Linked DNA regions of Ketobacter sp. MCCC 1A13808. The protein of the gene in region 2 interacts with the protein of the main gene of each other region in a pairwise test. Links are inferred from orthologs where the notes say so. Each region holds a gene or a part of one and is shown on either strand. Other genes may lie near its edges.

Region 1 (7,999 bases), on a different replicon or contig from region 2:
TGCTTCAAAAGGGCCTGACCAGGAAAGCACGATCATTGCGCGGGTGCCCAAGTCCCCGGTGATCAGTAATTTGTTCCGCTTTTTTCATACGCGCAATGGCCCTAATTACACCTTTGGCCCCCATATCGAACAATTTCGTTATACCAACGAAGCAATGGTGGGCTTGATGTTTGACGACCACTTTTCCATATTGGCATTTCTGCAAACCAGTTTGGGTCATTTGCATGGTGGTGCGGTGGTCCCCAAATCACCGCTGATCAGTTTTGCCCGCAATCTGCCGGTATTAAAAGATATTGTGAACATGGCATCCGGGCCATTGCAGCAGCATATTGCGGCGGATGCCGGACCGGATTTCAAGCATCTCGGTCAGGGCCCATTATACAGTTGGGCCAAAATGGATGAGATCGGGTCGCCGGACGATTTGGTTTACACAGATGAAACAGGTGAATATGAGTACACCCGTGTGGAAGAAGAAATGGTCCGGTTGGAAGATTTTGCCCGTGCCCTGTACATCGGGCCTACCAATCTGACTGAATGGTATTTCCCTCTGCGAATTTTGATTGATGCCTCCGCGGGCGGCACCGGTTATGCCCCGGAGTACGGTATTAATACTCTAAATCCCGACAGCTTTCGTAAGATCCCCACGCTGTTACTGCTGGCCAAGGGTGGCTTGTCGGAAGCATTTGCCCAGTCCAATAGCGATAATCGTTTATTGGAAGTGGTGTGGCTGGAAGGGCAAGCGCATTTGGACCCGATGTTCGCCACTGCAAACTTGCCGCAGCTGCATGACAACCAGGTTGAAAATAACCTGTTGGATTTTATATTCAGTAATACCCGATAACGAGGTTGCGTGAAGCCGGATGCTGGATAGGGAAGGCGCTTTTCTAGCGCCTTTCGATTTTTCGCAAAGCCGTACCGGAGCCACGCAAACTCTCTTTGAATTCGGTGCCGCCCGGTAAAACGATTTCAAGCTCGTCGCCTTTTTTCAGGCCGTCCCATTGCCGTAAGTCCAAATCTACCGAGACGATGAGCTCGTCTTTATAAATCCTACCCTGCATGACCCGATAGTATTTATCTACTTCGATGGCGACGTCTATAAAGGGAAAATTAGGGGATTTCAGATGATTATTTAACTCCGGTAGCTGTTCAGCTTTAATCGGAATATCGAGTTTACCCCAGACCGGTTCGGTGGGGTGTTTGGCCATATAAATGTGCAGTCGATATTTGGGGGTGACGGCAATCGGTTCGCCTTTGACAATGGCGTTGGTCCAGCTGTCTCCGGCCAGGGACAAACCGCTAAAGACCAGGTTGCTGAGTAGTAAAACCGTGCTGAACATAATGACATTCAGAATACGGGGTGTTTGGGTGCCGTGATTGCCTTTCATACTTCGTTTCAACTTTCCTTCGCCGGATCGGTATCTACTTTCACTTAATCATAGACCATAACGGCAAAATACTTTTTCCTTCAATCGCTTGCCTTGAAATACAACACAAAATGAGGAATAATCGGCCCCCTCATTTTGGCAGTAGTAAGAATGAGATCGTAATGGTGGCTCTATTGGTCCCCCCGCAACGATAACTTGTGAACCCCGCCAGGCCCGGAAGGGAGCAACGGTAGCAAGCGACTCGTGTGCCGGGGTGCGGCTGATAGAGTCGCCTCTCTAACTTCCTTTGTATTTCTCCTGCATTCGCAATTCTTTTTTAATTCATTGGTTTATCAATAGAGGCCAGCGTATTAAACTGGATTCTCAGTTCGTTCCTCCATCACAGATTAGAATTAAAAATTCATGAGTTATCAGGTTCTTGCACGCAAGTGGCGTCCCAAGTCTTTCCGTGAAATGGTGGGGCAGGAGCACGTGCTTAAAGCATTGATCAATGCCCTTGACCATGGCCGTTTACATCATGCCTATCTGTTTACGGGCACCCGTGGGGTGGGTAAGACCACCATTGCACGCATATTGGCAAAATCCCTGAATTGTGAAACCGGTATCAGTTCTGAACCTTGCGGCTTGTGCAGTGCATGCCAGGAAATCAATGACGGCCGTTTTGTGGATCTGATTGAAGTGGACGCGGCTTCACGAACCAAGGTCGAAGACACTCGTGAATTGTTGGAAAATGTTCAGTACGCGCCAACCCGAGGCCGCTTCAAAGTTTATTTAATTGATGAAGTTCATATGTTATCGGGGCACAGTTTTAATGCATTGCTGAAAACACTGGAAGAACCGCCACCCCACGTTAAGTTCCTGTTGGCAACCACCGATCCGCAAAAGCTGCCGATCACCATTCTTTCCCGTTGCTTGCAGTTCAGTCTCAAAGCCATGACCCCTGAGCGCATCGTCGGTCACCTGAAGAAAGTGCTCGAAGCCGAATTGGTTGAATTTGAAGACCCCGCTCTATGGCAGTTAGGGCGGGCCGCTGACGGCAGTATGCGGGACGCTCTCAGTCTGACCGATCAGGCTATCGCATTCGGTAACGGGAAAGTCATTGAACACGATGTGCGATCAATGCTGGGTAGCATTGATCGCGAATTTGTATTTACTCTGATCGATGGTCTGGCGGAACACAGTGCAGAAATGCTGATGTCAACGGTCATCCACATGGCCGAGCAAAGCCCGGATTACGCCGGAGTGCTGGCCGAATTGATCAGCATGTTGCATCGCCTGGCGGTAGCTCAGCTTGCTCCCGATGCGGTTGATGATAGTGACGGCGACCGTGAGCGGGTGCTGGAATACGCGAAGCGCTTTGCCCCCGAGGAATTGCAGTTATATTATCAGACGGGGTTGCTGGGCCGGCGTGATCTGCCTTTGGCACCGGAGGCCCGCAGTGGCTTTGAAATGGCGTTGCTGCGCATGGTGTTATTCAAGCCTCAGGGTTTGATCTCAGCACCGGGTGCTCACTCAGGGGCGTCCGGCCAGGGAGCAACTCCCCCGGGAAAGCCCCTTAGCCCTGTTACGGCAGGGCAGCCCGGCGAGATTCCGGCCCGCCCGTCGGGCAATGCCAACGACCATCTTTCGAAAATGAAACAAGTGCTGGGAAGCGCCGAGCCTTCACCTGAGGTAGCCAAAAAGGGACCCACCGTGACGCCGGTGGCAACCAAACCGCGGCAGCCGGTGCCGCGAAAAGAAGATGGAGTCAAAAATCCGGATTTCAGGAATGCGCAAGCGGGTGCACCTCCTCAACCGGATACCGCGAGTCAGGGTGCAGATCGCAGTGCTCCTGAAGGTAAAGCTAGCGATAATAACAAGCCCCAGGCGGACCCAGTTGCAGAGCCCAAGCCTAAGATCAAGACCAACGTTATCCGGCTGGGTGACGAATGGGCGGATATGACGGGCCTGTTGGAGTTGGCCGGCCCGGTGCGAAATTTTGCCCGCAATTGCACTTTGGAGGAGCGAGGCGAACAGCGTTGGGTATTGGCTATCAGCCCGCGGTTTGAAGCGCTCTATAAGGAGGAAAACCGGGAGTTGCTTGAAACGGCGATATCGGAAAACCAGGGCAAACCGATTACACTGGACATCCTGGTTCAGGAGCCAACTAAGCCAACCCCCGACCAGTTGCTGGCGCAATATAAACAGGCACGAAAAAATGAAGCGATCGAGCTAATGCAGGCTGATCCTTTCGTACAAGCATTACAATCCAGCTTCGGTGCAACTTTAGATGTGAATTCGGTGATACCACTGGACGATTAGCGAAGCCCTCGGGCGATAAGATAGGTAAGAGCATGAAAGGACAATTAGGTGATTTAATGAAGCAGGCGCAGGAAATGCAGGAGCGCATGCAAAAAATGCAGGAAGAATTGGCAAATACCGAAGTGACCGGTGAATCCGGTGCAGGCATGGTGAAAGTGCTAATGACCGGGCGCCATGACGTGCGTCGGGTACAAATTGACGACAGCCTGCTGAGTGAGGATAAAGAGGTGCTTGAAGATTTGCTGGCGGCTGCGGTGAACGATGCGGTACGCAGGGTTGAGCAGAATAATAAAGATAAAATGGGCGGCCTCGCGTCGGGTATTAATTTGCCGCCCGGCTTTAAACTGCCTTTTTGACAGCTGAACCATGAGCTTTAGCCCGTTAACCAGCCGCTTGATTGAGGCTCTCACCTGCCTGCCCGGCGTTGGACCTAAATCCGCTCAGAGAATGGCGCTCCATTTGCTGGATCGCGATCGAAATGGCGGTGAAAAGCTGGCGCAAACGCTGCAATTGGCGATGGATAACATCGGTCGTTGTCAGCGTTGCCGCAATTTCTCGGAGAGTGAGGTATGCCAGACCTGTACTCAAACCAGTCGTGATGCCAGTCTGTTGTGCGTGGTAGAGACCCCCGCGGATGTGATCGCGTTGGATCAATCCGGTGGTTTCCGCGGTTACTATTTTCTTCTGTTGGGGCACCTGTCGCCGATCGATGGCATTGGCCCGGAAGAGATCGGTGCTCCGTTGCTGGATCAACGCCTGGCGGAAGGCGAAGTGAAAGAAATGGTGATTGCCACTGGCACAACAGTGGAAGGCGAAGCCACTGCGCATTACCTTTCTGAAATGGCGCGCAGGCATGGAGTGGTCGCCTCACGAATCGCGCACGGTGTGCCAATGGGGGGTGATCTGGAATACGTCGATAGCAATACCCTCAGTCTTGCGCTAAAGGGCAGGAAACGACTGGAGTAACGCCGGTATGAATACCATTTATACGGTGGCTGCAATTACCTGGTTTGCCGGCATCACTGCGTATGTCGGGGGATTGCTGGCCCGCTATGAACGTACTCCCGAAACAGAAATAAAAGACAAGGTCATACACGGTGTGGTCGCATTTGGCGGTGGCACGTTGATTTCCGCCGTAGCTTACGCCCTGCTGCCGTCCGGTATTCAAAACCTTTCGGTACTAAATTTGAGCCTGATTTTTCTGGCCGGCAGCGCCGTATTCTGCTTTTTGGATCAATTTCTGACAAAGCGGGGTGGTGCGGTCTCCCAGTTTCTGGCGATGTTAATGGATTTTATACCGGAGGCCATGGCGCTGGGCGCTGTGTTTGCAAGTAACAGCGCGTTAGGCATGCTGTTGGCGGGCTTTATTGCTATCCAGAATTTTCCTGAGGGATTTAATGCTTACCGGGAGATGGTGCAAAACAAGGTGAGTGCCAAGACCGTGCTGCGGCTGCTCTTTTTCGCTTCGCTATTGGGCCCGGTTGCCGCCGTCATTGGCCATGTGTTTTTGCGCGAGCAGGCGGAACTCACTGCGGGGATTATGACCTTTGCCAGTGGCGGAATACTGTACCTTATCTTTCAGGACATAGCGCCGCAATCAGCGATGAGAGGACATTGGAGCCCCCCTTTTGGTGCGGTGTTGGGTTTTCTACTGGGTGTGATCGGGCATATGCTGGTGCATGGCTGATCCGGTGGTGAAAGGCTCGTCCCGCAAAACCACGTGACGTGAATAAACGAAAATTGCGAACCAAGCAAGCGCTTGGTATATTCGAGCCTCATCCACTTCCGGGCTCAGGGAATCGCCATGTCTTCGTACCCAGTCTATTTTGGGGAAACTCAGCAACTCATCCGCCACTCGGTGAAAAAATTCGTCGAGCAGGAAATCAATCCCCACGTAGAGCAATGGGAGGAGGCTGGCGAATTGCCGCGTACCTTGTACCGCAAAGCAGGCCAAGCGGGCATATTGGGTATCGGTTATCCCGAGCAATACGGTGGCACGGGGCTGGATGTGTTCAGTAAAATTGCGGCCTCAGAGGAAATAATGGCGTGTGGCGCTGGCGGTGTTGCGGCCGGTCTGGGGTCTATCGATATCGGATTGCCACCGGTTGTCAACTGGGGCAGTGACGAGTTAAAGCGTCGTGTAGTTGCACCCGTGATTGCTGGAGAGAAAATTCAATGTCTGGCAATAACCGAGCCCAGCGGCGGTTCAGATGTAGCCAATCTCAAAACACGCGCGGTCAAAGACGGGGACTACTATCGGGTTACCGGCTCCAAAACGTTCATTACCAGTGGCGTCAACGCCGATTATTACACCGTAGCGGTGCGTACGGGTGAGCCGGGTTATGGTGGCATCAGTTTGCTACTGATCGAGAAAGGCACTCCCGGATTTAGCGTAGGCAGGAAGCTAAAAAAAATGGGCTGGTGGGCGAGCGATACTGCCGAACTTTTTTTTGAAGATTGTGCGGTGCCTAAATCGAATCTTATCGGTCAGGAAAATGCCGGTTTCTATGTGATCATGACGAATTTCCAGATGGAGCGCCTGAATCTGGCGATTATGGCAAATTGCACCTCGCAACTGGCTCTGGACGCGTGTCTGGGTTACGTCAAGGAACGCAAGGCGTTTGGCAAGCCATTGTCCGGTTTTCAGACACTGCGGCATAAACTGGCAGAGGTCGCTACCCAGCTGGAAGCGTCAAGGGAGTTCACCTATCGGGTTGCAGCCAGAATCGCGGCGGGTGACTCGGTTATTAAAGAAGTATCGATGGCGAAAAACTTTGCTACCAGTGTAAGCGACCGCGCAACCTACGACGCTGTTCAGGTATTTGGTGGTATGGGCTACATGCGTGAGACGCTCGTGGAGCGACTGTATCGCGATAATCGCATTCTTGCCATTGGCGGCGGTACCTTCGAAATCATGAACGAAGTCATAGCCAAGCAGTTGGGTTTATAGTCATTCGCGGCTATGCCCTATATAATGCACAGTTTTTGACACTCCAAAAGCCTGAAGGCTGAGATATTCTTACTTGTGAATGTACAGTGGATCGATAGTCACACTCTGGTGTTGAAGCTTTGCGAGCAGCTTCAGGGCCAATCCCGCCTGGCAGTGGACACCGAATTTGTCCGCACCAACACTTACTTTTCCCAACCTGGATTGATCCAGGTCGCCACCGATTCGACTATTTATTTAATCGATCCTACTGGCTTGAGGCGGGCTGATATTGCCCCTTTGGGTGACCGCCTATTTGCAGCCGATGTGCAATTGCTAATGCACAGCGCAGGGGAGGACCTGGACGTGTTCCGGGGACTGTGGAACCGGTTACCGGTCAACCTATTTGATACCCAGATTGCCGCCAGTTTTGTGGGCTTTGACCGCCAATCCGGTTTGCAACGCCTGCTTAAAAATGCGCTGGATATCGACCTTGCAAAAGAAGAAACCCGCTCCGATTGGCTGAAACGGCCGCTAAGTGAGAGTCAGCTTCACTATGCGGCTGAAGATGTGCGCTATCTGCATAAACTGGCGGATGTGCTGGAAGACAAATTGATCACTCTGGACAGAATGGATTGGTTTCAACAGGAGAGCCGCGCGCTGATCACCCGTTATGAAAACCGTCCTGCGGATGATCAGTTGTATCTGGGGTTTGGCGCAGGTTGGAAGCTAAAACCCCAACAGCAAGCCGCATTGCGTTACCTGGCAGGGTGGCGTGAACGTACCGCACGGGAAATCAATACGCCCAAAACCTTTATTGCCAAAGACGCGAACCTATATGGTTTGGTGGAAAACCGCCCGAAATCAAAAGGCCAGTTGGCGGAAATAGGTCTGCAGAGTAGTCAGATCCGCAAATATGGAGACCAGTTGATAGAGCAGGTGGAAATAGGTTATCAGCAACCGATTCCCGATCCTTTGATTCCGCGCCCGTTAAGCAAATCCCAGCAACGGTTTTATAAAGAACTGCGTAAAGTCGTTTCTGACCAGGCCGAAAAACTGCAAATTCCCGCCGATCTATTATCCAGTAAAGCGAATCTGGTGGATTATCTGCTGTCCAGGGGAACGTCCGCTGCCAGCCCTTATGCCGGTGGTTGGCGGGAACAGGCCGTACAACCTTGTCTGGACGCGTATTGCGAATCGTCCGATCACGAAGCTAATCAACACGAGGATTCAGCCGCACATGACTGAAAGCAGTATCCGGTGCTCAGTTTATAGAAGCCCGAAAAAAGACGGAATGTATATCTATGTATTGAAAATAGAGCAGCCGTTTGAGGAATTACCGGAAGATCTGATGAAGCAGTTTGGGGAACCGGGTCATGTGATGGAT
Region 2 (9,011 bases):
ATCGCCTGATTGATTTATATCATGTTACGTTTAATGCGGTGATTTGTTTCTGGATTGTCCCTAAGCTAGTGATTTAAAATGAGATAAATTCCAACTATTGAACTATGATGAATTTAAACGAAATCCAATCAATCCTTCCCCACCGGGCCCCTTTTCTGCAAGTAGACAAAGTCTTAGAACTGGTGGAAGGGGAATATATTCTGGCCGTTAGAGGCATATCCAATAACGAGCCGATGTTTCAAGGGCACTTTCCGGGCAACCCTATATTTCCGGGCGTCCTGATTATCGAAGCCATGGCGCAGACGGCAGGTTTATTAGCTTTTAAAACCATGGGTAGCAAAGCTACGGAAAATAAAGCCTACGTGGTAGCCGGTGTGGATAATGCAAAATTTCGCCGGGTTGTCTTACCGGGTGACCAGTTAAAAATCAGGGCTACCATTAAAGGCCACAAGCGCACTATTTGGAAATTCCTGGCAGTGGCGATGGTGGATGATGTCGAAGTAGCCAGTGCTGAAATTACGTGTGCTGAAAAGGATTTATAGATTGATCCATCCTCAAGCAGTTGTCGACCCTAAAGCGAATCTGGCTTCAGATGTAGAAGTGGGTCCGTTTACCTATATAGGCCCCGGCGTGGAAATCGGCGCGGGTACCGTCGTGCATTCCCATGTGTGTATAAAGGGGCCGACAAAGATAGGTAAGCGAAACCGAATCTTTCAGTTCGCTTCGGTTGGGGAAGACTGCCAGGATAAAAAGTACAAGGGTGAACCCACTACCCTGGAAATCGGGGATGATAACCAGATCCGGGAAAGCTGCACCATTCACCGGGGTACCATTCAGGACGAAGGTATCACTCAGATCGGCAGCGGTAATCTTTTCATGGCGTATACCCATGTGGCCCACGATTGCCGAATCGGAGACAATAATATTTTTGCCAATAACGCCTCTGTTGCCGGGCACGTCCATGTTGCACACGATGTGATTTTGGCTGGTTTTGCCGGCGTGCATCAATTCTGTCGTATCGGGGCCTACAGTATGCTGGGTTTAGGCACGCTAACGGGCAAAGATGTGCCCGCTTTCGTCATGGCCATCGGTAATCCTGCCAAACCGTCCGGTATGAATTTTGAGGGTATGCGGCGACGCGGGTTTCCGAAAGAATCGATACGGGTTCTGCGTGAAGCCTATAAAACCGTGTACATGCGCGGGCAACGGCTGGAACAGGCGATATTGCAGCTCGAAGCCTTGCCCCATGACGACCTCCTGCAGTTATTTATCGAATCCATCAAGTCATCCGAACGTGGCATAGTCCGCTAAAACTGGGGGCTGATGTGTCCGACCTTAATTCCGAAGCGAGACAACCATCGGCTCCGAAGTCGTTGACCATCGGTATTGTTGCTGGGGAAATGTCGGGTGATTTGCTGGGAGCAGGGCTTATAGCGGTACTGAAACAAAAATTCCCCGGCGTGCGTTTTGTGGGTATCGGCGGTCCCGCGATGATTGCAGCTGGCTGCGAAAGCTGGTTTTCCATGGAACGGTTGAGTGTCATGGGTATCTTTGCAGTATTGGGGCGATTGCGAGAGCTGCTTGATATCCGCAAGACCTTGAAGCGGCGTTTTCTGGAGCAGCCTATCGATCTGTTTATCGGTATTGATTCCCCGGATTTTAATTTGCCATTGGCGGGCTATCTGAAGCGACAGGGCGTTCATACGGTACACTACGTGAGTCCGACGGTGTGGGCATGGCGTCAGAAAAGAGTGATTAAAATCCGTCGTGATATTGACCTTATGTTGACTTTGCTGCCCTTCGAAGAAGATTTCTATAAGCAATATTCAGTCCCCTGTAAATTCGTCGGTCATCCCTTTGCGACCGCGATTGATCCGCAAATTGATCACCAAAAAGCAAAACGCTTTTGGGGTTACAACCAGAGCGAAAAAGTCATAGCCGTATTGCCAGGTAGCCGTGGCGGGGAGCTTAAATTTATGGCGCCCCTGTTTCTGGAAACCATGAGCATCATTAAGAAGATGGAACCGGATATAAAATTTATCGTGCCGCTGTCCTCAGCACAGCGCCGCGAACAATTCGAAACGGTGCTCAATCATTACGGTGAAGATATGCCCGTTCAACTGGTGGATGGTCATGCCCGCGAAGTGTTGGCAGGCAGTGATTTTGTATTGGCAACATCCGGCACGATTACCCTGGAGGCGATGTTGTTGAAGTGCCCGATGATAGTGGCTTATCGTTGGGGCGTGATCACTCACGCGCTCTTTTCGCCACTGGTTAAAACGAAGTTCATTGCGTTGCCGAATTTGTTAGCCCAGGAAGAAATCGTTCCTGAGTTTCTGCAAGACGAAGCGACACCGGAAGCCTTGGCAAAAGCACTGTTTCAGTTAATGTACGATCATTCCCGTTGCGATCAGATGCGCCGCCGTTTTACCCAGATTCATGAACAGCTTAATACTAACGCCAACGAGAAAGCCGCTGAGGCCATCGCCGAGCTAATTCAAGAGCAGGCCGGTTAGCAAGTAATTAACCAATTAAACAGCTGCGTTTTCGGCGTACAGTAACAGGGGACAACGATGCAATCTGAATTGAGTTTTTACGATGGACAACTGATTGCCGGAGTGGACGAGGTCGGCAGGGGGCCTTTAGCGGGCGCGGTAGTCGCAGCGGCGGTGATATTGGATCCGGCCAGACCGATTGCCGGTTTAACCGATTCCAAAAAGCTCACTGAAAAAAAACGCAATACCTTATTTGATATTATCATGGAGCAGTCGTTGGCCTGGGCGATCGGTCGTGCCGAAGTCGATGAAATCGACCAGCTTAATATTCTCCATGCCAGTATGTTAGCGATGAGCAGGGCGGTAGAGCAGCTGACGCCCCAGGCCGAATTCGCCTTGGTCGATGGTAATCGATGTCCGGCGTTGGCGTGTCCCTCCCGAGCCATCATAAAAGGGGATCTGACGGAGCCTTGTATCAGTGCGGCCTCCATCATTGCAAAAGTAACCCGCGATCGTGAAATGGGCGAGCTTGATAAACGATATCCCGGCTATGGCCTGGCTCAGCATAAAGGGTATCCCACCAAGGTTCATCTGACTGCACTACAGGAATTGGGACCGTCCGAGATACATCGCCGGAGCTTCGGACCGGTAGCAGCACTATTAGGTTAAGAATATGAGTTCTTCATTTGTACATCTTCGTGTTCATACAGAATTTTCTTTGGTTGATGGCCTGGTTCGCATAAAGCCCATGGCGAAAGCCGCTTCGGCCATGAATATGCCTGCTATTGCCATGACTGATTTCTGTAATCTGTTTGCGTTGGTGAAGTTTCAGCGCGCAACCACCGGGGCGGGGATCAAACCTATTTTTGGTGCAGATATACTCATTGAATCCGCCCATAGTGAAGACCCGCCCAGCCAAATTGTAGTGCTGGCGAGAAACATGCAGGGTTACCGTAATCTGACCGAATTGGTGTCGGAAGCTTATCTGCACGGTCAGAAGCTGGATAAAGCGATCATTTCAAGGGAGTACCTGAAGCAGAAAACCGAGGGTTTGATTTGCCTGTCCGGTGGCAAGCAGGCTGAGATAGGTCGCGCTTTATTATCAGGCAAAGCAGACAAAGCAAATGACTTGGTTCAGGAATACATGGGCCTGTTCCCTGACAGTTTTTATCTTGAGTTACAGCGTACCCAGCGTCAGGACGACGAAACTTATCTACACCTTGCAGTAGATCTGGCTGCACAAAATGATTGCCCTGTAGTGGCTACCAACGATGTGCGCTTCATTAATAAAGAAGACTATGAGGCCCATGAAGTCCGGGTGTGTATCTATGAAGGCTGGACATTAGAGGATACCAGTCGCGAGCAACGTTACAGCGAAGAGCAATATCTTAAAGCGCCGGAAGCCATGTGCGAACTGTTTGCCGATATTCCCGAAGCCATCGAAAATACGCTGGAAATCGCCAAGCGCTGTAGTTTCGAGATTCCCCTTGGTACCTACTATCTACCGGATTATCCAGTGCCGCAAGGCATGACTCTGGATGAATTCATGATAGACGAATCCAGAAAAGGCCTGGAAGAGCGGTTGGCATTTTTGTTTGATCCGGCTGCGCCGGATTTTGCCGAAATTCGCAAGCCTTACGATGAACGTTTGCAGATCGAGTTGGATGTCATACTGCAAATGGGGTTTCCCGGTTACTTTCTTATTGTTGCTGATTTTATTCAGTGGGCCAAAAATAATGGTGTACCGGTGGGCCCCGGACGTGGTTCCGGAGCCGGCTCCCTGGTCGCCTACGTTTTGAAAATCACCGATCTTGATCCCTTGGAATACGATTTGCTGTTTGAGCGATTCCTCAATCCGGAACGGGTATCCATGCCTGACTTTGATGTGGATTTTTGCATGGATGGACGCGACCGCGTTATTGAGTATGTGGCGGAGAAATACGGTCGCAATGCAGTAAGTCAGATTATTACTTTCGGAACCATGGCGGCGAAGGCGGTGGTGCGTGATGTGGGTAGGGTGCAAAGCCGTTCCTATGGCTTTGTGGACCGTATTGCCAAGTTAATCCCGTTTGAGGTGGGTATGACCCTGACCAAAGCGTTGGAGCAGGAGCCACAGCTGCAGGAATTATTCGACCGCGATGAAGACGTGCGTGAATTGCTGGAAATGGCGCTCAAGCTGGAAGGGGTAACCCGTAACGTGGGCAAACACGCGGGGGGAGTTGTCATTGCGCCTTCTGCCCTGACGGATTACGTTCCGCTGTATTGCGACGAGCAGGGTAATAATCTGGTAACGCAATTCGATAAGGATGATGTAGAGTCTGCGGGCTTGGTCAAGTTCGACTTTTTGGGGCTGCGTACCTTGACTATCGTCGATTGGGCTTTGAAAACCATTAATCCGATTCTGCAAAAACAAGGTAAACCGGAAGTGGATATTGCCCGTATTCCTCTTGATGATTCTACCTCGTTCGATCTGCTGCAAAAGGCTGAAACCACCGCCGTATTCCAGTTGGAATCACGGGGTATGAAAGATTTGATCAAGCGGCTTAAGCCTAACACATTCGAAGATATAGTTGCGTTGGTCGCGCTGTTCCGGCCGGGCCCGCTGGGCTCCGGTATGGTGGACGACTTTATTGCCCGTAAACACGGCAGGCAAAAAGTGGATTACCCGCATCCGGATTTGCAGCCGATTCTTGATACCACCTATGGAACCATTTTGTATCAGGAACAGGTTATGTTGATTCCGCAGGTGCTAGCGGATTTCACTCTTGGTGGTGCCGACCTGTTGCGCCGCGCAATGGGTAAGAAAAAAGCCGATGTAATGGCTCAACAGCGGGCCGTGTTTGTAGACGGTTGTGCTAGAAACGGCATTGATGAAAAGTTATCAACCGATATCTTCGACACCATGGAGGAATTTGCGAAGTACGGTTTTAACAAATCCCACTCGGCTGCCTATGCATTGGTATCCTATCAGACAGCCTGGTTGAAAGCGCATTATCCCAGCGGCTTTATGGCTGCGGTCTTGTCTGCGGATATGCACAACACCGATAAAGTGGTGACGTTGATTGATGAGTGCCGGCGCATGCAAATTACCATTGTCACACCGGACGTCAACGTCAGCCAATATAAATTTACGGTAAACGAACGCAGTGAAATTGTGTATGGCTTGGGTGCGATAAAAGGTTTGGGCGAAGGTCCTATCGACGCTATCCTGGAAGGCCGCGAAGCTGACAAACCGTATAAGAATCTATTCGAGTTCTGCCGTCGCGTGGATTTGAAAAAACTCAACCGGCGCGCCATGGAAGCGTTAATACGTGCGGGGGCACTGGACAAGCTTGGCCCTGACCGTGCCACGTTGATGGCCAATTTGCAGGAAGCCACCCGTTACGCCGAACAGGAAAACAACAACCAGGCCATCGGTATTATGGATATGTTCGGTTCCATCGACGATGAGTCGGCCCCGGAACCTGAATGGATAAAGGCCAAGCCCTGGAGCGATGACGAACGCCTGAACGGTGAAAAAGACACTTTGGGTCTCTATCTCACCGGTCATCCTATTGACCAATATCTGGATGAAATTTCGCATTTCGTAACCTGCCGTATTGCCGACGTCAAACCCGGTAATACCCGCGAGTCCCGTTCTATCGTCTCGGGTTTGATTATTGCGATGCGGGTCATGAAAAGTAAACGCGGTGACAAGATGGCGTTTCTGACGCTGGACGACAAAAGTGGCCGGCTGGAGGTTTCCATTTTTTCAGACACCTATGAAGAGTATAAGGATCAGCTGATTAAGGACGCTATTTTGGTGGTGGAAGGGGACGTCAGCATCGACGAATACTCCGGAGGCTTGAAAATGGTAACGCGGAAGGTGTTCAGCATCGCCCAAGCCCGTGAAAACTATGCACGCCTGATCAGTCTGGATATTGATCACTCGGTGCTGTCTAATGATTTTAGCCGTCAACTGCAACAGGCGCTGGAGCCCTACCGGGAAGGTGGCTGCCGGGTGCGGGTGCAGTATTCCAGACAAGGTGCCAATGGTCGCTTGTATTTAGGGGACGACTGGCGGATTTCGCCGAAGGCGGAATTGATTAAACAATTAGAGCAGCTTTGTGGAGAGCGCTCCCTTAAAGTGCTGTATCGATAATGACAGAATCCGGCTTCGCGGCAAAATATGAGCATAAATAACATTTTGCCACAAATTCGGGGTATGGCGGATCGATCATCTAGTCGACAGCTTTAGCTGCTTACTTTAAGGTAGAGGCAGCTCCATTCTCCTCAAAATAACAACGTAACAGGATCAGTAAACTATGAATCCTAACTATTTGGATTTCGAGCAACCCATTGCTGAATTGGAATCCAAGATTGATGAATTGCGTAATCTTGGCAAAGGCTCAGACCTCAATATCAACGATGAGGTAAAACTGTTAAAAGAAAAGAGCCTGTCGCTGACGGAAAGTATCTTTTCGGAATTAACTTCATGGCAAATTGCCCAATTGGCGCGGCATCCCCAGCGTCCTTACACGTTCGATCACATAAAACGGATTTTCAGTGACTTTGATGAGCTGCACGGGGATCGTACCTTTGCAGACGACAAAGCAATTGTTGGTGGTGTGGCCCGCCTGGACGGAAAGCCGGTGATGATTATCGGCCATCAAAAGGGCCGCGATATCAAAGAAAAAGTGCTGCGCAATTTCGGTATGCCGCAACCGGACGGCTACCGCAAAGCCATGCGATTGATGCAAATGGCAGAACGATTCAAAATGCCGGTACTCACCTTTATTGATACCCCGGGTGCATACCCGGGTATCGAAGCAGAAGAGCGTGGCCAAAGCGAGGCCATTGCACGCAATTTGGCAGTGATGGCCAGCTTGCGTACTCCTATTATCGCTACCGTAATTGGAGAGGGCGGCTCCGGCGGTGCGTTGGCTATTGGTGTGTGTGACCATTTACAAATGTTGCAATACAGCACCTATGCCGTTATTTCACCGGAAGGCTGTGCCTCCATTCTCTGGAAGAGTGCTGAATATGCCTCTGATGCTGCCGAAGCCATGGGATTGACTGCCGAGCGTCTGCATGAACTCGGGTTGGTGGATCAGGTGATACCGGAGCCGTTGGGCGGTGGACACCGAAATTACGACGTGGTTGCTGATGCAATGAAGGCCGCACTCATCGAAAATCTGGAGCGGTTGTCTTCCAAAGACGAAGAAACCCTGATGTCAGAGCGCTATCAACGTTTAATGAGCTACGGTTTCAGCGGGTAACCCTATCTAGTGGAATTACTGATCTATCCGGTGCTGGGAATTGTTGCCGGATTGGCCGCCGGTTTGCTTGGCGTGGGTGGCGGCCTGATCATTGTGCCGGTGCTGATTTACGCATTTACTTCGCAAGGGTTCTCACCGGAAGTGTTGACACACATGGCGGTGGGGACGGCGCTGGCCACGATGATCGTGACTTCCTCCGGATCCGCTTATCAACACCATAGAAATGGCGCCGTTGTCTGGTCGGTATTTCTGTGGTTTGCGGTAGGCTTATCGGCAGGCGCGCTGCTTGGTGCTAAATTGGCGGATTTGCTGCATGGTCGCATCCTTCAAATATTACTTGGATGCTTCGCAATTCTACTGGCCTTGCAAATGGCGGCGGGTAAGAAAGCAAAACCCTCTCGTGCTTTGCCGGGGAAGCCGGGTCTGGTTTTGGCAGGGGGCATAATCGGTTCTATTTCTGCAATCTTCGGTATCGGCGGCGGCTCACTCAGTGTGCCTTTTTTCTCCTGGTGTAATATGAAGATGCAACAGGCAGTGGCAACCTCCGCTGCCGGTGGGCTGCCTATAGCGGTGGCCGGCTCTGCCGGGTTTATCTATACCGGCTGGAACGAAGCTGGTTTACCACCACACAGTGTGGGCTATATCTACATTCCTGCGTTGATCGGTATCGCCATTACCAGTGTGGTATTCTCCCAAATTGGAGCCCATTGGGCACACAGACTTCCTGCGGCGACCCTCAAGAAAATATTTGCTGCCCTTTTGGTTGTAGTAGGTATCAAGTTGGTCATTGGATAGCGAATCCGGCTTTCATCCCCCCCGCGGTTAGGGTAATGTCACGCTTTTGCAATAAACACGTAATAGCCTGCGCCGAGCTTCTAAAGGACCCTAATTATGACTCGCTTCCTTCTTCCCGTATTGTTAGCTTTTTTTCTGGTGGCTTGTGCGAACCACAAGGTTCAGGATCTGTATGACGGAGCGGATGAGCACGCAGCGTTGATTCAATCCGATGACACGGTGTTGATAAAATATATTGATAATACTCCGGTGGCGGATGGTTTTATCGGTCAAAAGATTCGCTATCAGGTGGGCGCTGGACAGCATACGCTCATTGCGGAATATTCCGATATATTTGATATTTCAGACGACGACTTTGACAAAGTGGTGTCACGTCCGGCAAAAATCACGTTCAACGCAGAGCCGGGTAAAGAGTACTTTATCGGTAATCAACCCCAGAAAACCTTGCAAGAAGCCAAAGACT
Region 3 (4,616 bases), on a different replicon or contig from region 2:
TACAAGCACAGAACAGTCCCAATCATCTCCGGCAAATGCTCTTTTGTGGGTGTTGGTAGCAATCCTGGTCGCTGCAGCCGTGGTGGGCAATGCCTATTTTGATGATCAACCGCTCTTGTACAGAGTTATTGGTGTGGTTGTCCTGGGTTGTCTGGCCGCATTGGTGGCTTCTTTCACGGTCAGGGGGCGGGCATTTATAACTCTGCTTCAGGACGCAAGGTCCGAAGTCAGGCGTGTTGTTTGGCCAACTAAGCAAGAAACAGCACAAACAACCGGCATAGTCGTTGTCGTTGTTGCTTTGATGGCTGTGCTGCTTTGGTTGCTTGACATGGCGCTGGGGTCAATTATTTCCGGAATTATCGGCTAATAACAAGAGGTTGCAGATGGCAAAGCGTTGGTACGTGGTACACGCCTACTCAGGCTTTGAAAAGCACGTGAAACGATCTCTTGGAGAGCGAATTAAGCTGGAAGAGATGGAAGACCATTTTGGGGAGATCCTCGTTCCCACAGAAGAAGTGGTTGAAATGCGGGGTGGTCAAAAACGCAAAAGTGAGCGCAAATTTTTCCCTGGCTATGTGTTAGTGCAAATGGAGATGAATGACGCTTCTTGGCATTTGGTTAAAGATTGCCCTAAAGTGATGGGCTTTATCGGCGGTACAGCGGATAAGCCAGCACCGATCTCCGATCGAGAAGCTGCAGCGATATTGCAGCGAGTGGAAGACGGGGTTGAGAAGCCAAAGCCGAAGACTTTGTTCGAGCCGGGTGAAGTGGTTCGTGTGGTTGATGGTCCGTTCGCAGACTTTAACGGCGTTGTTGAAGAGGTGAATTATGAGAAGAGTCGCCTGCAAGTGGCTGTTCTGATTTTTGGTCGTTCTACACCAGTTGAACTTGAGTTCGGTCAGGTAGAAAAAGGTTAATAGAGATTCGACCCCTGCAGGCGTATGCGCTGTGGGGATTTTTACTTTGCACGGGGAGCTGTATTCCAGCGTTTGAACCCGAGGAGTAGCTGAAATGGCAAAGAAAATCCAAGCTTATATAAAGCTTCAGGTAAAAGCAGGCCAAGCAAACCCAAGTCCCCCAGTCGGACCTGCATTGGGCCAGCACGGCGTAAACATTATGGAGTTCTGTAAGGCGTTTAACGCCCAGACACAGCCTCCTGCGTTTGAGGCGGGAATGCCCATTCCGGTTATCATAACCGTCTATAGTGACCGTTCCTTTACCTTCATCACTAAAACACCCCCAGCGTCTGTGCTATTGCTGAAAAAGCTCGGTATCCCCAAAGGGAGCGGTGTGCCAAACAAGAATAAAGTTGGCAAAGTGACCCGTGCGCAATTAGAAGAAATTGCCACTATTAAGATGCCTGATTTGACTGCAGCCGATATGGATGCAGCTGTACGGACCATAGCGGGCTCTGCCCGTAGTATGGGTCTTGATGTGGAGGGTCTGTAAATGGCGAAGTTGACTAAGCGACAAAAAGTGATTCGTGAAAAAGTAGATGCAGCTAAAGCTTATGATGTAGTAGAGGCGGTCACTTTGCTGGCTGATCTGTCCACTGTTAAGTTCAAAGAGAGTATCGACGTTGCTGTAAACCTGGGCGTAGATCCACGAAAATCGGATCAGGTTGTCCGTGGGGCAAGCGTGCTTCCCAACGGAACTGGTAAGACAGTTCGGGTTGCGGTGTTCACTCAGGGGGCCAATGCCGAAGCGGCTAAAGCTGCGGGTGCCGACCTGGTTGGAATGGACGATTTAGCTGAAGAGATCCAGAAAGGTAACCTGGATTTCGACGTGGTAATTGCGTCACCGGATGCAATGCGAGTGGTTGGTAAGTTAGGGCAGATCCTGGGTCCCCGAGGCTTAATGCCTAATCCCAAAACCGGCACAGTTACACCGGATGTCGTAACTGCAGTGAATAATGCAAAGGCGGGTCAGGTTCGTTACAGAACAGACAAAGCAGGTATTATCCACTGTTCAGTTGGGCAGGTAGGTTTCGAACCAACTGCGATCAAGCAAAATATTGAAGCGCTGATGTCAGACTTGAAAAAAGCCAAGCCTGCCAGTGCAAAAGGTACCTATATCAAAAAGATCACTTTGTCCTCCACGATGGGGCCTGGTGTGTCAATCGATCAAGGCAGCCTGGAAATATAAGTGAAAAAGACTTTGAGCTCTTGCGGCTATTTGTTGTTAGTCGCAAGGCGCGTTAAAGACCGTAGGTGCGTAAAAGCGAACGATTGCTTGTACGCTTAAAAATGCCTGCGCAAACGCGGTGGTTCAAGATTCAGTATTGCTGAGTCGGGCACCGCAACCTCAATCATTTCATTGGTTGGGGAAACGAAACTTAGCAAGTAAAGAGAGGTGTTCAGTGGCACTAAGACTAGAAGACAAAAAGGCAATTGTTGCCGAAGTCAACGACGTCGCGTCCGGTGCTCTGTCCGCTGTAATTGCTGACTATCGGGGTTTGTCTGTTTCCCAAATGACTGAATTACGGAAACAGGCCCGCGAACAAGGTGTGTATCTGCGAGTGGTTCGAAACACTCTGGCGCGCATCGCGGTTGAAGGCACTGAATTTGAGTGCCTGAAGGAAACTCTGGTCGGCCCGACTATTTTGGCATTGTCTATGGAAGACCCCGGTGCAGCCGCCCGGATGATCAAAGACTACGCCAAAGATAACGACAAGTTGGAAGTGAAAGCCCTGGCAATAGGTGGCGTTTTATATGGCGCTAACGAAATTGACAGATTGGCTAAACTCCCGACACGCGATCAAGCACTCGGCATGCTCGCGAGCGTACTGCAAGCACCTGTTACTAAGCTTGCTCGTTCGCTCAACGATGTTCCTGGCAAAATCGCACGTGTAGTCGCAGCGGTCAAAGACCAAAAAGCAGCTTAATATTGAATCTATTTAAATTGAATTGAAAAGTTCAGGAGTAAAATCATGGCTCTGTCCAACGAAGATATTTTAAACGCAATTGCTGAAATGAGTGTAATGGATTTGGTTGAACTGGTTTCAGCCATCGAAGAAAAATTTGGTGTGTCAGCGGCAGCTCCCGTCGCTGTAGCTGCTGCCGGCGGTGAAGTTGCTGCTGCTGCGGAAGAGCAAACCGAGTTTGACGTTATCCTGGAATCTTTTGGCGAGAACAAAGTAGCGGTTATCAAAGCAGTTCGCGGTGTAACTGGTCTTGGTCTGAAAGAAGCTAAAGAAATGGTTGAAGGTGCCCCTAAAGCAGTTAAAGAAGGCGCATCTAAAGACGAAGCAGAAAAAATCAAGAAAGACCTGGAAGACGCTGGCGCTAAAGTCGCACTTAAGTAACAGCTTGGCGAATCTGCGTTATTCAACGCAATTTGCTGACGGGCTGGTGGCAAAAGGCCACCGGCCTTTTGACGTTTAATTGCAAGCGTCAAAAAACAACGATTTTACTTTAGTGGTTAAGGCGCAGGTTCTTTGCCTCTAAAGAGAATAGAAAATCAGCGCGGTAGTAGCGTCATAAGTATGCACAGCGACTGATGTTCTATTCATAGTAAACCCCGTCAGGGACATAACGCGAAGGTAAAACTTCGATTAAGCAAGATTTACAAATCTTGCAGAGTGACAAGCTGAGGAACTCAGATGGCATATTCTTTCACCGAAAAGAAAAGAATCCGCAAGGACTTCGGTAAACTCACTGACGCGATGGAAGTGCCGTATTTATTGGCAATCCAATTGGATTCTTATCGAAAATTTCTTCAACTCGATAACAAGTCAGATGAGCGTATCGACGAGGGCCTGCAAGCGGCCTTCAAATCCGTATTTCCCATAGCGAGCTATTCCGGGAATGCGGCTCTGGAATACGTTGATTATTCTTTAGGTACCCCGGTTTTTGATGTTCAAGAATGTCAGATGCGCGGCGCCACCTATTCGGCACCGCTGCGCGTGAAGATTCGCCTGATCATTTATGACAAGGAATCTTCAAACAAGGCCATCAAGGATATTAAAGAGCAAGAAGTTTACATGGGCGAAATTCCGCTAATGACGGAGAATGGTACCTTCGTTATTAATGGTACTGAACGGGTAATCGTTTCCCAGTTACACCGTTCGCCTGGCGTGTTCTTTGATCATGACCGTGGCAAAACACATTCTTCCGGCAAGCTTTTGTACTCTGCACGAATTATTCCCTATCGTGGCTCCTGGCTGGATTTTGAATTCGATCCGAAGGATTTGGTTTTCGTCCGGATTGACCGTCGCCGCAAGTTGCCCGCTACTATTCTTTTGCGCGCTCTCGGTTATGAAAACGAAGAAATGCTGGATATGTTCTTCGACACCAATACGGTTATTCTGGAAGGCGGTGAGTTCAAACTCAAGTTGATTCCAGAGCGGCTTCGTGGTGAAACCGCCATGTTCGATATTAAGGCCGGCGATGAGGTTGTGGTTGAAGAGGGGCGGCGCGTAACTGCACGGCATATCAGGCAGCTTGAAGGCGCCAATATTGAATGGCTGGCGGTTCCGAATGCGTATTTGGAAGGCCGGGTTATTGCAAAAAACATCGTTGATAAATCGACGGGTGAATTGATTTGCGAGTGCAATGCAGAGATTACAACCCCTCTACTCGAAGCTATTGCTGAAGCGGGCGTTACTGATTTTGAAA
Region 4 (7,781 bases), on a different replicon or contig from region 2:
AATGCATCTCTCATCTGTTGTGCATTGTCTACTGGAACCAGCAAATGGTGGGGGCCTTCAGGGTCCGTTGCCCATTTGTTAAAGCCTGGATTAAGGCGATACAGTTCTTCAATGCTGATGCCGGCCATTTTGGCGGCTAACGCTAAGTCCAGCTGCGCTCCGATATCAACTTCTTCAAAGAAGGGTTGATATGCGTAATCAATTAACGTAACGCCGTAACGCTTCGGCGATTTGAAGATCTGGGCGATTGCAATAAGCTTCGGCACATACTCTCTTGTTTCTTTCGGCAGATCCAATGCCCAAAAGTCAGTCGGTTTTCCCTGGGCTTTATTCTTTCGCATGGCTTTGCGCACCGTACCGCCTCCGGAGTTATAGGACGCCAGAGCCAACATCCAGTCACCATCAAACTGTTTGTTCAGTGCTTGCAGGTAATTCATTGCAGCATCGGTGGCAGCCACAATGTCACGGCGGCCTTCGTACCACCAGGTTTGGTGTAAGCCGTAAGCGCGCCCGGTACCGGGAATAAATTGCCAGATGCCGGCTGCACGTCCGTGTGAATAGGCAAATGGATCGAATGCACTTTCAACGACGGGAAGCAGGGCAAGTTCACTGGGGATGCCGCGTTTGATGGATTGCTCCAGAATGTAATAGAGATAGGGCTCAGCCCGTACCGTCACACGATCAAGATAACTTTGGTTTTTTGCATACCAATCGCGCTGGACTTTGATTCTTGGGTTGTCCTGCTGCAGATTCAAAATGGTGTTTTTGCGATACACGCTCCAGATTGAGGGTACGCCTTCCAGCGCCGGATCCTGGTCCGAACCCAGCGGCAATGCAGAAAGGGGAGAAGGTATGGAGAATTCTGGGCCCAGATATCCGGTATAGTCGAATTCTTCTACGCCATCCGGGGTAGAGCGATCTATAACAAGCTCGCTTTCAGGCGTGTACTGCGTGGCTTGTTGATCACTTTGCAATGCGGTGGAGCAACCCACTATATGTAGACAAAATAATAATGAAGACAAAGCAGACCACGACGTCCAGGGATTAATGACAGAACTCAACACTACGGTTCCTACCTACTGCTGTAATACTATGAAATACATCGTTTCCTGACCACAGCTCCGATGTTCCTGTTTAATAAATGAACAGATGTCGGAGCTAGAAGGAATCTTTCCATGCCCGAAGTTTAGCAAAAGAATCGGTGGCGTCAGCAGGGCGGCTACCACTATTTTTAATTAATGCGTTGATGACACTGTCTTCGTTTACTCGCAAGAATGGGTTAACGCGCTTTTCCAGTCCGATAGTAGAGGGCAGGCTGGGTAAATTTTGATCTCTCAGAGAGGCAACGTTTTCCCGGCGCGTTGTAATATCAGCGTTGCCTGGTTCTACCGCTTGTGCAAATTGCAGGTTTGCGGTGGTGTATTCATGAGTACAGCAGACCAGAGTTTGGTCTGGGAGCGCCAGAAATTGCTTGAGCGACTGCCACATTTGGCCCGGTGTGCCTTCAAAAAGGCGTCCGCATCCTGAGGAAAATAAGGTATCGCCGCAAAATAAAAGCGGCCCTAACGGCGTTTGTTCTGCAAAATAGGCAATGTGGCCAAGAGTGTGGCCGGGCACATCCAAGACCGTCATTGATATGTCCCAATCCAGGTCAACTCTTTGATCGGCGCTGAGAGGGACGGTGATGCCGGGGATGGTTTCCTGTTGAGGCCCCCAGACGGGCAGCCCCGGATACTCTTTGGTCAGCGTTTCAATGCCAGAAACATGGTCCCAATGGTGATGGGTGACCAATATGCCACACAAAGCGAGTTTGTTTTTATTTAGGTAGCTCTGAACGGGCTCGGCTTGGCCAGGGTCAACGACGTAGGCACGCGTTGCATCGTGAATACACCAAATATAATTATCAACATAGGCGGGGATCGGGTGTAAGGTCAACATGGAATAATTCCCTATAAATCCTCAAAATCATTTCAAACATCTGGTAATCTTAAAGGTCTTAATTGCACTACTTTAAACCTTGAGCAGCGCTAATGTAAGCCCAGCATGGGACTTATGGCCTGCCAAACACGCCGCATTACGGTGCACGGGCATTTCATTATTATGAGCTTACCCAGACTTTTTAAGCCCTTTCAGCAGATTCATGGCAGCTTTGTGCACCAACTATTGAATAAGTGGTTTAAGTCCGAACTGGGAAAAGAAATCCTGCAACAGGAGAAAGCGTTGCTGGAAAGACTTTTGCCTTCCATGTTTGGCTACAATCTGGTTCAGACCGGATTTGGTGAGCCTCATTGGTTGGCCGAAAGCAGCACCATTCATAATAAAATATATTTGTGCGAACAACCGCAGTATTCCGGTTATTACCGTTGCGTTTGTAGCCATCTGGATGAACTCGCGCTGGCGACAGAAAGTGTAGATGTGGCAATTCTTCACCATAGCCTTGATTTCGCAAGCGCACCGCACCGGGTGCTGCGGGAGATGTCCAGAGTGGTGATACCCGGCGGAAAAATCGTGATCGTTGGATTCAACCCGTGGAGTTTATGGGGTGTTTTCAGATTTGTTCAAATGCACTCGATACGTATGCCCTGGAGTGGCAATTTCATTAGCGCTTATCGTCTTTCAGACTGGTTAAAATTGTTAGACTTTCATGTAGAAGGGTACGAAAGTACCGCTTATGGCCTTCCTACTGCGAACGACCGAACCCGAAAATTATTCAATTGGATTTCCTATTTGGGGCAGCGAGTGTGGCGTCAGCGGGGCGGTGTGTACGTCCTGGTAGCAACCAAACAGGTATCCACTCTGACGCCGATTAAACCACGATTCAGCTCGGTCACCGATTCTCTGGTGCATATTCCGATAGCCGGTATCGCAAAACCGTCCATTCGCAATCACTGGAACAAAACAAATAAACGGGAAACATGATGGATGAAGTAGAAATTTTTACCGATGGCGCCTGTAAAGGCAATCCGGGGCCGGGGGGTTGGGGGGCTTTGCTGCGTCATAACGGTCATGAAAAAACATTGAAAGGAGCCGAAGCGGATACCACCAATAATCGTATGGAACTTACTGCGGCATTAGAAGCTCTACGTAGCCTGAAGCGCCCTTGTAAGGTGGATCTGACTACCGATTCCCAGTACGTCAGAAAAGGTATCACGGAGTGGATTCACGGCTGGAAGAAAAAAGGCTGGAAAAATGCCAGTAAACAACCGGTGAAAAACGCAGACCTGTGGAAGGAGCTGGACGCAATCAGCCAGCAACATGAAGTGCAATGGCACTGGGTGAAAGGCCATAGTGGACATCGTGAAAATGAACTGGTAGATCAATTGGCCAACGATGCAATCACAGAAATGATGAGGTAGTAATCACTGATGCGACAGATTGTATTGGATACGGAAACAACCGGTCTTGAACCCGCGGAAGGGCACCGGGTCATTGAAATCGGTTGTGTTGAACTTTTGAATCGCCGTCTTACCGGCAACAATTTTCACCGGTATCTGCAGCCGGACAGAGAAATAGACGACGGCGCTATAGAAGTGCACGGCATCACCAATGAGTTTCTGGCGGATAAGCCCCGTTTTCATCAAATCGCCCAGGAGTTTCTGCGCTACATCGAAGGCGCCGAACTCGTCATTCACAATGCGGCGTTTGATGTGGGCTTCCTGAATCATGAGTTCGGGTTAATGCAAGGCACCATCGGGGCTGTCGCCGACTATTGCCAGGTGCTGGATACGCTCAAAATGGCACGCAAGCTGCACCCTGGTCAGCGCAATAGCCTGGATGCTCTCTGTAAGCGCTACGAAATTGACAACTCTCACCGGGAGCTGCACGGCGCACTGCTGGATGCCGAAATTTTAGCTGACGTTTACCTCATGATGACCGGTGGACAGACCAATCTAAGCCTGGCAACCGGTGATGAGGGCGACGAGGGCGGTATTACGGGGGCTACGATAAAGCCAATGCCTGCGAATCGTGCTCCGCTGAAGGTGATCCGTGCATCGGCTGATGAACTTGTAGAGCATGAAGCCCGCCTCAAGGGGATCGACAAAGAGAGTGACGGTAACTGTATATGGCTAAAGCTGTCCTGAGAGTCCCCGCTAGAAGCAAAAGCAGATGGCTGCTGTGGAATGGGCTTTTAGTGCCCACAAACCGGGTTATTGGAATTTAAAAGAACCAATTAAACAATGAGTTATCGACTTTGTTTAGAGCTATACTGAGACACAGCGGCTAAACCTAAGACTTTTCTGGTCCTGCCTTCTTGAAGTAAATCAGAAAAAAGAATCTATACTTAGTCGAAACCATTGATAAACATTCTTAGGTTAGGTTTGTCACATTCCTATGTGATTGATTTTTACCCGATTAAAAGAAAATACGGTGTCAGCATGTTAACGATTGAAGGTTCGGCCTCATTAAATCTGGTCAAGGAACAACTGGATGAATCGCTTTCTATCGCGGAGTCCAATCTGGAACAGTTTGTGGAAGAACCCGATAATGACGGTCGTCTGAAAACCGCTATTGAGCAGTTCGCACAGATAAAAGGCGTGTTCAGGCTGATTAATTTGCCTGGCGCATCCATGCTGTCCGAGGAGCTGGAGCTGCTCGGTCATAAAATTCTGGCACGAACCAGCGATTCAAATAATGAAAAGCTGCTTGCGGGCATCAGTAACGCCATCATGGTGTTAATGCATTATTTGGAATACGTGGAAGTTAAAAAGCAGGCTTTACCGGTGTTGTTGGTACCCACCATAAATGAAATACGCTTCTTTCTCAGCAAGCCCCTGGTGACAGAAAGTATCTTTTTTGACTTGGGTGAAAACCCCGAAAGACCCCCGAAAGAACAGGCTGCAGAGGCCGATATCGAACAGCTTTTACAAATTGGCCGTCGGCTGCGCCATATGTATCAAGTGGGGCTGCTCGGAATTTTGCGCAATGAGAGCGTGTCTGCGAATGCCAAGCTGATGAGCAGAGCGTTAGTCCGTATTGATAACTTATCCGGTACTAAGCCATTATCAAAATTATGGTGGTTAACACTGGCTGTGCTGGAAGCGGTGGGAAATGATCTGGTTCAATTGAACGTAGCGCGCAAATCCCTGTTGGGTATGGTGGATCGCCAGATTAAATTGGTTGTTACTATGGGTGAAAGTGCTCTCAACAAGGAGCCGTCAAAAGCGACTGTGCAGGAGTGTGTTTATATTGCTTCCCTGGCAGGTCCGAACGGTGAATATCTTAAACAGGTGGCCGATCTGTTTAAGCTGGATACCGGTGGCCTGACGGATCAAAATCTACGGCATGAAATTGAAATTCTGCGCGGGCCGGGCGGGTCGGTGATTCGTTCTGTAGCGCAAGCGCTGGCCGAAGAACTGAACCACATTAAGGACTCTCTCGATCTGGGTGCACGTGGCGCATCCGGTGACCAGGAGAGCTTCGAAGCAACGGCGGATTCCATGCGCAAAGTGGCAAACACGCTGGTTATGTTGAGCTTGAGTAAAGCGGCAGGCATCTTCAAAGAAAAATCCGATGTGGTTCGCAACTGGTCAAGCGATGATATTGACCCGGAATCGGATGAATTTAACAAAGTGGCCGATGCTCTATTGTATGTAGAAAACAGTATCGCCACGCTCTCTCCGCGCCGCGGGCCAGACAGCAGCATAGCGTCCAATACAGCTGAAGATGCCATTAACGATGGCATTTCGGTTACCCAATTGGATGATGCGCGCACGGTTGTGGTGGGCGAAGCACGTGCAGGCTTATCCCTGGCAAAACGCGCAATCACTTCTTTTATGGATTCCAGCTGGGATGGGATGCACCTGAATAATGTGCCTACGACTCTCAAATCCGTCTGGGGTGGTTTGGTATTCCTGCAGCTGCATCGTGCTGCCGCGGTGGTGTCGGCCTGTGAATCGTTTATTGATAAGAAACTGATTAAAGACGGTTCGCTCACTCCAACCTATCAGCTTATGGAAACGCTGGCGGATGCGGTGTCCAGTATTGATTACTACCTCGAAGGAATGGAAGATAACAAACCTATCGGGGACGGCATACTTGAGGTTGCCGAAGAAAGCATGCGCGAGCTTGGATTTCCGGTCGCTGCTTAACAGGAAAGGTTATTGATGGATTTTATTCCCGGCGTTTTTGCGCCCGAAGTGCAGGATGGGGAAAGTCTCTGGTTTGCGTTTTATCAGGGGCGGATACTTATGCTCCAGGATCAGCATGGCCTGGTTATTCCGCAAATAGATCGTTTTTCCTTTTTGGGCATCCCACACAAGGGAACCCATTATCTAGGTCAGATGCAGGGCATGCACTGCTTTACCACTGAACTGGAAAGTGACAGCGAGCTTCCCCACCCATTCAGCCTGCATGAGCTTCGTCGCTTATCAATGATGGTCGATACGGAGTGGTTTATGGTAGCGGGCCGGGCACGGCAAATTGTTGAATGGGATGCCAATCATCAGTTTTGTGGCCGTTGCGGTACTCAAACCGTTCATCATGAAGTGGATCGCGCTAAGCTTTGCCCCCAGTGTGGTCATACGCAATACCCGAGAATTTCTCCCTGCATTATCGTTCTGGTCACAAAGGGTGAGGACATTTTGCTGGCCCGATCTGCGAGCTTTCCACCGGGCCTGTTTTCTACCCTGGCCGGGTTTGTCGAGGCGGGTGAGACTCTGGAAATGACAGTGCACCGTGAGATTAAAGAAGAAGTTGGTATTACAGTTAAAAACCTAAAATATAAAGGCAGTCAGCCGTGGCCGTTCCCCCACTCGTTGATGGTCGGGTTTCATGCAGAATATGCCGGGGGCAGCTTCGTTTTTGAAGACGAGGAAATCGAAGAAGCTGCGTGGTGGCCTGTGACCAGCCTACCTATGATTCCGCCGGTTGGCTCCATTGCGCGCTCATTAATAGACACCTATGTAAAAGAATTCAGGGGTGAAAGTTAATGCAATGGATTACGGCCCCGTTTGCGATTATCAGCGTTTTGGCGCTGGTCGCTTCGTTATTTATGTTGCTGAACAAAGAGTGGATTGTAGGCTGGGTTAAAGGCTCAATAGGCATGGTGCTATTGCTTATTGCCGTCATTATGGGTTTAACAGCGCTCAACGTGAATGGCTATCAACCGGTTCGTGACGAGATCACGGTCGCCACCATTAGCTTTGATAAAGTGGAACGTCAATTATACAAAGCGAATATTGTTATTGCTTCCAGTGGCTCAGAAATCCCTTTCGAAATTCACGGCGATCTCTGGCAGATCGATGCCCGGGTAATAAAGTGGAAAGGCCTTTTGGCCAGTTTAGGCGGTAAACCCGGCTATAAGCTTGATCGCATTCAGGGTCGCTATTACACCCTAGAGGATGAGCGTAGTAAGCCGCGTAGCGTTTATGCCCTGAGTAATCCAGATATCGGTTTCGATCTTTGGTCCTCAATTGATTCGTTGTCCCGGCATATTCAGTGGTTTGATGCCGAGTACGGCAGCGGGACCTTCCTTCCTATGGCGGATGGTGCTCTCTTTACCGTCCAGCTTACCCCCGACGGCCTGATAGCCCGTCCAGAGAACGATCGCGCCAACATCGCCATCAAAGAGTGGGAATAGACACCCCTTTGCGGTATCTTAATGCCTCGCGCGCCGGGGCTTGTCATTTGCGATCCGCGCAGCTTTAAAATTTCCAAGAGGTTTATACGTTGATAGAATTCCTGACTAACTACGGTCTGTTTCTGGCCAAAGCCTTAACGGTCGTTATCGCCATCATATTGGTCATTTCTGTAGCCGCCGCCAGTGCCCAGTCCCGCCAACG

What was found.
Region 1: the proteins of dnaE (region 2) and dnaX interact in binary tests that used the Escherichia coli proteins (3 or more experiments, as listed by UniProt). The link is inferred for Ketobacter sp. MCCC 1A13808 from one-to-one orthologs.
Region 3: the proteins of dnaE (region 2) and rplL interact in binary tests that used the Escherichia coli proteins (3 or more experiments, as listed by UniProt). The link is inferred for Ketobacter sp. MCCC 1A13808 from one-to-one orthologs.
Region 4: the proteins of dnaE (region 2) and dnaQ interact in binary tests that used the Escherichia coli proteins (3 or more experiments, as listed by UniProt). The link is inferred for Ketobacter sp. MCCC 1A13808 from one-to-one orthologs.

The regions. Positions count from the first base shown.
Region 1 is NZ_VRKW01000001.1:164,206-172,204, reverse strand. The notes cover bases 1,242-4,236. They hold dnaX (DNA polymerase III subunit gamma/tau), read left to right. Parts: upstream 1,242-1,787; coding sequence 1,788-3,686; downstream 3,687-4,236. Other genes in these bases: recR (recombination mediator RecR), read left to right, coding at 4,053-4,236; FT643_RS00775 (YbaB/EbfC family nucleoid-associated protein), read left to right, coding at 3,719-4,042; FT643_RS00790 (hypothetical protein), read right to left, coding at 1,242-1,385. In the rest of the region: FT643_RS00795 (hypothetical protein), read left to right, coding at 1-841; more of FT643_RS00790, read right to left, coding at 885-1,241; more of recR, read left to right, coding at 4,237-4,652; FT643_RS00765 (ZIP family metal transporter), read left to right, coding at 4,660-5,373; FT643_RS00760 (acyl-CoA dehydrogenase family protein), read left to right, coding at 5,491-6,636; FT643_RS00755 (ribonuclease D), read left to right, coding at 6,712-7,860; FT643_RS00750 (YcgL domain-containing protein), read left to right, coding at 7,853-7,999. UniProt on the Escherichia coli protein: Part of the beta sliding clamp loading complex, which hydrolyzes ATP to load the beta clamp onto primed DNA to form the DNA replication pre-initiation complex.
Region 2 is NZ_VRKW01000005.1:38,053-47,063, forward strand. What follows is about bases 2,830-6,836. They hold dnaE (DNA polymerase III subunit alpha), read left to right. Parts: upstream 2,830-3,168; coding sequence 3,169-6,636; downstream 6,637-6,836. Other genes in these bases: rnhB (ribonuclease HII), read left to right, coding at 2,830-3,164; FT643_RS11405 (acetyl-CoA carboxylase carboxyltransferase subunit alpha), read left to right, coding at 6,800-6,836. In the rest of the region: lpxD (UDP-3-O-(3-hydroxymyristoyl)glucosamine N-acyltransferase), read left to right, coding at 1-13; 3-hydroxyacyl-ACP dehydratase FabZ, read left to right, coding at 105-542; lpxA (acyl-ACP--UDP-N-acetylglucosamine O-acyltransferase), read left to right, coding at 544-1,311; lpxB (lipid-A-disaccharide synthase), read left to right, coding at 1,326-2,516; more of rnhB, read left to right, coding at 2,574-2,829; more of FT643_RS11405, read left to right, coding at 6,837-7,753; FT643_RS11410 (sulfite exporter TauE/SafE family protein), read left to right, coding at 7,763-8,548; FT643_RS11415 (DUF2057 family protein), read left to right, coding at 8,645-9,011. UniProt on the Escherichia coli protein: DNA polymerase III is a complex, multichain enzyme responsible for most of the replicative synthesis in bacteria. This DNA polymerase also exhibits 3' to 5' exonuclease activity. The alpha chain is the DNA polymerase catalytic subunit.
Region 3 is NZ_VRKW01000025.1:414-5,029, forward strand. The notes cover bases 1,649-4,616. They hold rplL (50S ribosomal protein L7/L12), read left to right. Parts: upstream 1,649-2,929; coding sequence 2,930-3,304; downstream 3,305-4,616. Other genes in these bases: rplA (50S ribosomal protein L1), read left to right, coding at 1,649-2,145; rplJ (50S ribosomal protein L10), read left to right, coding at 2,360-2,884; rpoB (DNA-directed RNA polymerase subunit beta), read left to right, coding at 3,602-4,616. Outside these bases: preprotein translocase subunit SecE, read left to right, coding at 1-367; transcription termination/antitermination protein NusG, read left to right, coding at 384-917; rplK (50S ribosomal protein L11), read left to right, coding at 1,012-1,449; more of rplA, read left to right, coding at 1,450-1,648. UniProt on the Escherichia coli protein: The binding site for several of the GTPase factors involved in protein synthesis (IF-2, EF-Tu, EF-G and RF3). Is thus essential for accurate translation.
Region 4 is NZ_VRKW01000004.1:39,671-47,451, reverse strand. What follows is about bases 2,447-5,223. They hold dnaQ (DNA polymerase III subunit epsilon), read left to right. Parts: upstream 2,447-3,365; coding sequence 3,366-4,082; downstream 4,083-5,223. Other genes in these bases: FT643_RS09755 (hypothetical protein), read left to right, coding at 4,377-5,223; rnhA (ribonuclease HI), read left to right, coding at 2,916-3,356; FT643_RS09770 (methyltransferase domain-containing protein), read left to right, coding at 2,447-2,919. Also shown: FT643_RS09780 (LysM peptidoglycan-binding domain-containing protein), read right to left, coding at 1-1,061; gloB (hydroxyacylglutathione hydrolase), read right to left, coding at 1,159-1,938; more of FT643_RS09770, read left to right, coding at 2,053-2,446; more of FT643_RS09755, read left to right, coding at 5,224-6,089; nudC (NAD(+) diphosphatase), read left to right, coding at 6,105-6,929; FT643_RS09745 (hypothetical protein), read left to right, coding at 6,929-7,579; protease SohB, read left to right, coding at 7,672-7,781. UniProt on the Escherichia coli protein: DNA polymerase III is a complex, multichain enzyme responsible for most of the replicative synthesis in bacteria. The epsilon subunit contain the editing function and is a proofreading 3'-5' exonuclease.